Regions from separate parts of the Propionibacterium acidifaciens genome, predicted to be linked through region 4. Evidence: riboswitches for the same ligand, from Rfam matches in the RefSeq annotation. Region 4 holds a riboswitch; each other region holds the start of a gene.
What was found. A riboswitch is a leader RNA that binds a small molecule or an ion and turns the genes downstream of it on or off. The one in region 4 is predicted to bind cobalamin.
Positions count from the first base shown of each region.

Region 1 (2,192 bases), 1.5 Mb from region 4:
CGCCGGCATTGCCCGAGCAGCCGGCGAGCAGCAGCGAGGCGGCGGCCAGGCCGATGAGCGGGGTGCGGATGCGCATGATGTTCGTTCCTCCTTGCGATGGCCCGGTGGACGGGGGACGCCGTGGCACGGGCGGCGTCCCGGTCGCGCGCTCGCGGAGCCGGGCGGGCGCGGGCGGCGATGGTGCAGATGGGTGCGGGTCAGCCGGATTCGGCGAGGGCCCCGGCCAGGGCCTCGGCGAGGTCGACGGTGCGCATCGACGGGTCGAGCGAGGAGCCAGGGACGATGACGTAGCGCCTGTTGCGCACCGCGTCCATCTGGGCCGTGACCGGGTTGGACTCGAGGTGGGCGATCTTGTCGTCGGCGGTGTCCCCGGACTGCATGGCGCGCTTGAGGTCGCCGAGGACGAGGACGTCGGGGTTCTTGGCCGCGACGTCCTCCCAGTTCACCTGCGGCCATTCCTCGTCGGAGTCGGCGTAGATGTTCGTGGCTCCGACGGTGTCGGCGGCGATCTGCGGGGCCCCGATGCCGCCCGCGCTGTAGGGGACCTCGTCGGAGGAGTACCAGTAGAAGACGGTCCTGCCCCGGGAGCCGGCATCCGAGGCCGTCCTCGCGGCCGCGTCCATGCGGGCCCGGAGCTCGCCGACGAGCTCGTCGCCGCGCTCTGGTACGCCGTGGATGGCGGCCAGGTCGCGGATCTCCTGGTGGATGTCGTCCATCGTCAGGCGCCGGCCGGTCGTGTTGTTGTTGACGATCGTGCACTCGTACTCGGGCAGGTACGCCGGGATGCCGAGCTCGGCGAACTTCGACTGCGGGGCGACGCCCTCGTCGGTGAAGGTGTACTCGAAGGCCGCGGTGACCAGGTCGGGGTTCTTGTCGAGCACCGTTTCGAGCGACGGGTAGTTCATGGCGAGCTGCTCGATCGAGGAGTTCTCGTCGGCGTACTCGTCGAGCACCTGGTCGGACCAGGCGGCTGTGCCGACCATCTGCGGGCCGGCCCCGAGGGCGAGCTGGATCTCGGTGGAGGCCTGGTTGATCGTCACCGCGCGTTGGGGAGGCGCGTCGAAGTGGAGCTCCTGGCCGCAGCGGGTCATCGTCAGCGGGAAGCCGGCCTGGACCGAGGCCGGGGCGGACGAGGATCCGGCGCCCGCCGAGCCCGACGAGCAGCCCGCTGCGATGAGCGCGCAGCAGCAGATGACCGTACCGATGCGGATGGCAGGGGGAATTGTCCGCCCCATGGCGGTTCTCCTTCGAGGTCGGGGTGCATGCGCGGCACCCGCTGCCTGCGCCCCGTCCTCGGGACGCGTCACCGATCGGTCTTCGGACTCGGGCTCGCCCGCCGGGATCGTCCTTCCCAGGCCGTGGTGCCCAGTGGATCGTCGATCCGGCGTCACCCATACCGCTGCGCGTCAGTTCCGGCCTCGCACCGGATTCCCTGCTCCTGCGAGCACTCGATGACGCGAGCACCATATCCCATTGCCGTCGTCAGGACGAGCAGGGGGCAGCGGCCCGCCAGCACCGACGACGACTCAGTACGATGCGTCCCGAGCACCGAGCGGCTGCACCGCCATCGGGGGACTCAACGACGCGCAGGGACTCGACGGCGCGTCCCGCCGACAGCACGGGCGGCGCAACCCGGGCTCCGACGCCGCCCGCATCCGGAGGGCGCGCCCTCCGGATGCGCCGCGCCCGGCGCGGACCGCTTCCCCTTCGTGGCCTCGGCAGTTATCGTGATCCTGAGGCGTTCGTCGCGCCGCTCCACTCTCCGCGCCCGCGGGCGCGGGTGACGCGTGACCGTCGCGACCGCGAGAGCGCGCCGCAGGCCCGACCGGGCCGGGCGCGCTCCCACGAACAACAGAAAGCAGAGAACCGTGAATCGGGACCTTCCCCTTTACTCGAAAACGGCTTCTCGTGCCGGGCACCGCCGGTGGCGTCCCGCACGAGTCGCGCTGTCCGTCGCGGTGGCGTCCGCCCTGCTCCTGGCCCAGGGAGCCGCGAGCGCCCGCGCCGACGACCTCGATGACCAGTACGCCGCGCTCCAGGACCAGATCGCCGGTTCGTCCGGCGCCGTGTCCGACGGCTACGCAGCCCTCGACGCGGCGATGAGCGCCCTCACGGCCTCCCGCGACGAGCTGGCCGGCGCCCAGCAGGCCGCCGACGCCGCGAACCGGGCCCAGCAGGACGCCCAGAGCGCC
Region 1 is NZ_CP033719.1:1,812,755-1,814,946, reverse strand. It holds gene EGX94_RS07650 (ABC transporter substrate-binding protein) at 1-76, opposite strand, end outside; gene EGX94_RS07645 (ABC transporter substrate-binding protein) at 198-1,235, opposite strand; cobalamin riboswitch at 1,292-1,468, opposite strand; gene EGX94_RS07640 (coiled-coil domain-containing protein) at 1,959-2,192, shown strand, end outside.
Region 1: linked by a shared signal. The riboswitch ahead of EGX94_RS07645 (ABC transporter substrate-binding protein) and the one ahead of EGX94_RS00875 (anaerobic ribonucleoside triphosphate reductase) in region 4 are both predicted to bind cobalamin.

Region 2 (2,192 bases), 1.1 Mb from region 4:
GAGACGAACGAGATGACGCGGGCCCGTTCGCGGGGCCGCATGGCGCCCACTGGGCGTCCGTCGAGCAGCACCCGGCCGGCGGCGGGCTCGGCGATGCCGGCGGCGGCGCGCAGCAGCGTCGACTTGCCGGCGCCGTTCGTGCCGACGAGCGCCAGCTTCGTGCCGGGCGGCACGGTGAGGCTGACGCCGCGCACGACGACATGGCCCTCGACCTGGGCGGCGACGTCCTCGAGGCGGATCTCGGGGATCGGCCCGATGCCGCGGTGCGTGCGCCTCGTGCCGCCCCTCATGCGTCACGACTCCCGAACGCGTAGCGGCGCCGCCCCATGAGGACCAGGAAGACGGGTGCCCCGATCACGCCGGTGACGACGCCGATCGGGATCTCCTGGGGGCTCACGACGACGCGCGAGACGACGTCGACCCACAGGAGGAACAGCGAACCGACCAGCGCGGCGATCGGCAGCATCCGGCGGTGCAGCGAGCCGACCGTCATGCGCGCCGCATGCGGGACGATGAGCCCGACGAAGCCGATGCCGCCGCTGACGGCCACGAGGCAGCCGATGAGCACGCCGAGCCCGATGAACAGGCCGACGCGCATCGCCCCGACCCGCACGCCGAGGGCCGCCGCCGTCTCGGGGCCGGCGGCCAGGGCGTCCAGCCAGCTGCTGACGGCCAGCATCGCGGTGCCGACGACGGCGACCGCGAGTAGCGGCAGCAGCAGCTTCTCCCAGCTGGCGCCGGCCACCGAGCCGAGCATCCAGAACATCACCGAGGTCGCCGCGTGGTTGTCGTCGGAGAGGAAGACCATGAACGAGGCGACCGCCGAGAACGCCGAGGACAGCACGACGCCCGACAGCACCATGCGCAGCGGCGTGAGGCCGCCCTGGGCCTGCGAGACGCCGAACACCGCGCCCGCCGCGCCGAGCGCCCCGAGCAGGGCGCCGGCCGACAGCGAGTAGACGCCGAACCGGGCCAGCACCCCGAAGACGAGCACCGCCGTGGCGCCCACCGAGGCGCCCGAGGAGATGCCCAGCAGATAGGGCTCGGCGAGCGGGTTGCGCACGAGGGTCTGCATGCCCGCGCCGCCGATCGACAGGCCGGCGCCGACGAGCACCGCCAGCAGGGCGCGCGGCATGCGCAACTGCCAGATGATCGTCGCGAACGGGGAGGAGACGGGGTCGCCGGACAGCTGCCCGCGCACGACCGCCCAGACGTCCGCCAGCGGGATGCGCTCGGAGCCGAACGCCAGCGACAGCACGATGCTCACCGCGATGGCGACGACGAGCCCGATGATGACCGGCGTCAGGGCGACGCGGGCGCCGCGCCGGGCCGGTGCGGCGGATCCCCTCGTCCTCATGCGGCGCCCCGCGCGTGGGCGAGGGCGCCGCCATCACGGCGCGACCGGTACCGGCGGGGGACGCTGAGGGGCACGGGACCTTCGACCTTCATCTGGGGCGTCTGTGAGCGCGAGACGCCGAGCGGACGGGCGAGCCGACAGGTCTTCGGACTCGGATCACCCGGGACCGGCCCCTTCCCGGGTCTCCCCAGTGGGTCTCGTGCCGGCCCCGTCACCTTCACCGCTGCGCGCCAGTCCCGGATTTCCACCGGAGTTCCCTGGCGCCCACATCAGTGGGCGCGATCGACTCGACACACAGAGTAGACCCCTGGGGGTCGGGCCGGCGAGGCGGAGGGGATGTTCCGGATTCCGGGACTCTCGCCCTCCCCCCTTGTTACCAGGTAGTAGGTTACTTGATCGTAAGTTGTGGTGCGGTGAGAGGAACGATGGTGGACATCGAGGATCCGACGCAGCCGGTGCGGTTGCTCACGCCCGAGGGGGAGCTCGTCGAGGACCCCCGCTTCCGCTGGCGGGGCGGTGACGGGAGCCTGGTCGAGATGCTCCGCGGAATGCGCCGGGGCCGCCGGTTCGACGTCGAGGGCGCCGCGCTGCAGCGCCACGGGGAGCTCGGGCTGTGGCCGCCGCTGGTCGGTCAGGAGGGCTACCAGGCGGGGATCGCCGCCGCGCTGAACCCGGCCGACATGGTCTTCGCCACCTACCGTGAGCAGTCCCTGGCCCTGGCGATGGGGGTGAGCCCGGCCGACATACTCGCCCTGTGGCGCGGGGCGGGCCTGTCGCGCTGGGACAGCGCGGCCACGCGCATGGCGCCCTACTCGCTCATCATCGGCTCCCACCC
Region 2 is NZ_CP033719.1:1,314,076-1,316,267, reverse strand. It holds gene EGX94_RS05600 (ABC transporter ATP-binding protein) at 1-290, opposite strand, end outside; gene EGX94_RS05595 (FecCD family ABC transporter permease) at 287-1,306, opposite strand; cobalamin riboswitch at 1,477-1,659, opposite strand; gene EGX94_RS05590 (thiamine pyrophosphate-dependent enzyme) at 1,783-2,192, shown strand, end outside.
Region 2: linked by a shared signal. The riboswitch ahead of EGX94_RS05595 (FecCD family ABC transporter permease) and the one ahead of EGX94_RS00875 (anaerobic ribonucleoside triphosphate reductase) in region 4 are both predicted to bind cobalamin.

Region 3 (2,192 bases), 150 kb from region 4:
CTCCAAGGGGATCGACGCGGAGTCGACGAGCTCGGCGTCCGGCCGGCGGTTCGCCACCATGTCGGGGTGGACGAGGCTGGACGCCCAGATGACGATGTCGGCCTCGGCGATGACGCGGGCGCCGCGCACGCTCACCAGGTCGGGGGCGCCGGGGCCCGCCCCGACGAAGACGACGAGGCCGCGCGGGCGGTCGTGCCCGGGGGCGGGGACCGGCGGCGCGTCGATCCGCGCATGGTCGATCGCGTCGACGTCGGGCTCGTCGTCCGCGGGCTCGGCTCCTGCGGGCCGCTCGCTCATATCCGGCCTCCTGTGATGGTGCGCTCGGGCGTCGTGAGGACGGCCGAGAAGTAGGGCAGCGTCTCGTCGGCGTCGATCTCGTCGAGGTCGACGAGCCGCTGGTCGGGCAGGGAGACGTCGGTGCCGATGACCGCCCGGCGGCCGCGCTCGCGCAGGGCCCGCAGCACCTCGGGCAGCGTGCGTCCTCCCTTGTAGATGGCGGCCGAATCGGCGACGTCGAGCAGCCGCCCGAGCCTGTCGGGCCCGACGGTGGCCGGCACGAGGGCGAGGATCTCGCGGCCCTCGGCCAGCGGGGTGGTGCTCGCGGCGGCCAGGGCCTGCATGGCGGTGATGCCGGGCACGAGCTCGTAGTCGACGTCGGGCATGCGCCGGGCGAGCGTGGCGCGCAGATAGCTGAAGGTGGAGAAGACGGCCGGGTCGCCGACGGTGGCGAAGGCGACGGTGCGGCAGCCGGACCCGAAGGCCTCGACGGCGGCGTCGGCGCTGGCCCGCCAGCTGTCGGCGCGGCGGGCGCCGACGCCGCGGCGCTGGGCCATCGAGAAGGGGATGCGCCTGATGCGGGCCGCGCCGTCGGGGACGACGTCGGCGATGATCCGCTCGGCGCGCCCGGGGCCGTCGGCGGAGGCCTCGGTGGCGGGGACGAGGATGACGCCGGCCGTCCGCAGCACCCTCGCCGCCTTGAAGGTGACCAGTTCGGGATCGCCGGGGCCCACCCCGACCCCGATGAAGCGCCGCCGGCCGCCGCCGCGACCGGGGCCGCCGGATCCGATGTCGGGGCGCGCGCTCTCGCTCACATGGCCTCCTCAGGTGCCTCGCCCAATGGTTCTCGCCGTGCAGCGCCGCGAGTGTCTGGCTGACCGGCCGGAGCCGGATCACAGTGGCGGGACCGCTCCGGACCACCGGCTCGGCCGGGCACCGGATTCCTCGTCGGAACTGCACTGCACAGTGTGTCACACGCCCGAAGCCCCCGCCCCCAGCCTCGGGCGCCGCAGGGCCCCGCGCGGCGGACCGGCGGCGGGCCGGCACGGCCCCGCGGCCCGGGCCCGCGACGGCCGGGCGCCCTCGGACGGCAGGTCAGTTGTGAACCGTGCGGGCGCTCTCCCCGGGCGACGGCCGGGCGTCCTCGGACGGCACCCGCGCGGCGCCCAGGTCGCGCATCCGGCGCGCCCAGCCCGGCCCGTGCCCGTCGTCCTCGTCGTCCTCGGGCACAGCGGCCGCCAGCGGGAGGAGCCCGGCGCGGTGCAGCAGGGGGTCGTCGGCGCGCAGGGAGCGGACCGGGCCGACGGGCCCGCCGCGGTGCTCGAAGCGCACCGTCACGATGCCGTGCCCCGAGCCCCACACCCAGCCGCGGCCCCATTCGTCGTGCTCGACGTCCATGCCGGGCGGGAAGCCGGCTTCCGGATGGCGCACCGTGACCGACGGGGCCGCCTCGTCGTGGCGCACGAGCCGGCCGGCGGCCGGCTCCGCGTCGTCGACCTCGAAGAGCTCCTCCTGGGCGGCCTGCGTGAAGTTCGAGACGCCCACGCCGAGGAGCCGTACGCCGCCGCGGGGGTCGATCGCCCCGGCCAGGCCCTGGGCGACGGCGGCGATGCGCTCGGGATGGTCGGTGGCGCCGAGCAGGGTGCGTGAGCGGCTCACCGTGCTGAAGTCGGCCATGCGGGCCTTGACGGTGACGGTGCGGGCGAACAGGCCCGCCCTGGCGAGCCGGACGGCGACGAGCCTGGCGTCGGCGGCGATGACCTCGGCGACCGCGGCCGACTCGGTGATGTCCTGCTCGAAGGTGTCCTCGACCGAGATCGACTTGGCCTCCCCTCGCGGCGCCACCGGCCGGTCGTCCTGCGCGAAGGCGATGCCGTGGACGTACTCCCCCACGGCCCGGCCGAGTTCGCGGACGA
Region 3 is NZ_CP033719.1:355,271-357,462, forward strand. It holds gene cobM (precorrin-4 C(11)-methyltransferase) at 1-297, opposite strand, end outside; gene cobI (precorrin-2 C(20)-methyltransferase) at 294-1,091, opposite strand; cobalamin riboswitch at 1,121-1,250, opposite strand; gene EGX94_RS01535 (DNA polymerase IV) at 1,372-2,192, opposite strand, start outside.
Region 3: linked by a shared signal. The riboswitch ahead of cobI (precorrin-2 C(20)-methyltransferase) and the one ahead of EGX94_RS00875 (anaerobic ribonucleoside triphosphate reductase) in region 4 are both predicted to bind cobalamin.

Region 4 (2,192 bases):
CGGCGAGCCCGATGAAGCCGACCGACAGCGTGCCGTGCTTGAGGACCTCGCGCACCCGGTCCTGGCCGCCGAGCCGCTCCGAGTCGATCCACACCCCCTGCCCCATGAGGAACGGGAAGTTGCGCACCCGCTTGCCGGCCTGGATCGTGAAGCGCTCCATGAGCTGGCCGATGACGAGCTGGATGCGCTCGTCGAGCGTGCACAGGAAGCAGTCGACGTCGCCGTCGGCCTCGATCGCCAGGCGCGGCAGGTTGATCGTCGTGAAGGAGAGGTTCCCCCGTCCGTGGGTGACGGCCCGGTCGGGGTCGTGGACATTGGCCATGACCCTCGTGCGGCAGCCCATGTACGCGATCTCGGTCTCGGGGCGGCCGGGGACGTGATGAACCCTGTTGAAGGGGGCGTCCTGGAACGAGAAGTTCGGGAAGAGGCGCCCGGCAGTGACCCGGCAGGCCAGCTGCAGCAGGTCGTGGTTGGGGTCGCCGGGGTCGAGGTTGACGCCCTTCTGGACGCGGAAGATCTGGATGGGGAAGATCGCGGTCTCGCCGTTGCCCAGCCCCGCCTCGGTCGCCAGGAGCAGCTGCCGCACGACCATCCTCGCCTCGGGCGAGACGTCCGTGCCGTAATTGATCGAGGAGAACGGCGTCTGCGCCCCGGCGCGAGAGTTCATCGTGTTGAGGTTGGCGATGAAGGCCTCCATCGCCTGGTAGGTGAGTCGTTCGGTCTCGCGCACGGAGCGCTCGCGGATCCGGGCGTGCAGGGCCTCCAGGTCGGCGCGCTCGCCGAGCAGGCCGCGCAGATAGGCGCGCTCGTCGCGCAGCTGGGCCGCGGAGGGCTCGAGGACGACGTGCGGCGGGTAGACCGCGACGGGTTCGACGCCCAGGAGCCGGGCGGCCGTGTCCGCATTCTCCAGGAACCGGCTCTCGAGGGTCCTGCGGACCCCGGGGGCCATGTCGACGTCGAAGTTGGGGATCGCCTGCCCGCCGTGCTGGTCGTTCTGGTTCGACTGGATCGCGATGCAGGCGAGCGCCGCGTAGGAACCGATCGACTGCGGTTCGCGCAGGTGGCCGTGACCGGTCGAGAAGCCCCCGCGGAACAGATCGGTGAGGCTGATCTGGCAGCAGGTCGTCGTGAGCGTGTAGAAGTCGAGGTCGTGGATGTGGATGTCCCCGAGCCGGTGGGCGGCCGCGTACTCGGGGGCGATGATCTCGGAGAGGTTGAGGTGCTTGGCGCTCTCGGTGCCGTAGCGGAGCATGGCGCCCATCGAGGACTGGCCGTCGACGTTGGCGTTCTCCCTCAGGGCGTCGTTGGCCGCGGTGTCCGCGGCGGCGATGCCGCGCAGGGACTCCATGAGGGCCGAGCCGCCCTGGGCGGGGCGGGGCGGGCGGCGTGTGATCGAGCCACCGGAATGCACGGATGTCGTCATCGACGGGGCCCCTCCTCGTGGCCCGTGCCGCGCGGCGGACGGGAGGACCCTCCCCCCGGCCGCCCGCGAGGCGGTGTCGAGTGCCGGGCCGCGGCCCGGTGCTGGCAGGTCTTCGGACTCGAAGGCGCTTCCCCGAGGGGGCTTCCTGGTCGGCGCTTCCCAGGCCGGGGCCCAGTGCTCATGCCGATGTCGTTCCTTCTCACCGCTGCGGGGCAGTCCCGGATTCGCACCGGCTTCCCTTTTCACTCCCCACCACAACATCTAGTGTCGAGGCGGGTCGACCAGCACCACGGAATGTATCAGGGGCGCTCGCGCGGAGAGCGCGACACACCCAGGGCCTCACCTTCTCACTGCCGGACCCGACCCCGCCGGGCCTCCGGGGAGTCGTCGGGCATCCGGTCGCCGGGGGCCCGACGAACCTCGGCCCCGGGGCCGCCGCCCCGGCCCCGCCCACAGGGCACGATGCATCGGGGTACCGGTCACCGGGTCGTCGACGACGAGCACCGCCACGCCGAAGACCTCCTCGACGATCCGCGCGGTGACGACCTCGGCCGGGGTCCCCTGGGCGACGACGGCGCCGCCCCTCGTCGCCGCGTAGCGGGCGGCCTGGTTGAGAGGTCGTGAAGCACGGCCACCATCGTCCGGCCCTGCCGGTTGAGCTCCGCGAAGAGTTCGAGCAGGTCGATCTGGTGGGCGATGTCGAGATTGGGTGGTGGGCTCGTCGAGGAGCAGCAGAGGCGTCTCCTGGGCGAGTGCCATGGCCACCCAG
Region 4 is NZ_CP033719.1:207,176-209,367, forward strand. It holds partial or broken gene EGX94_RS00875 (anaerobic ribonucleoside triphosphate reductase) at 1-1,357, opposite strand, end outside; cobalamin riboswitch at 1,510-1,724, opposite strand; partial or broken gene EGX94_RS00880 (ABC transporter ATP-binding protein) at 1,771-2,192, opposite strand, start outside.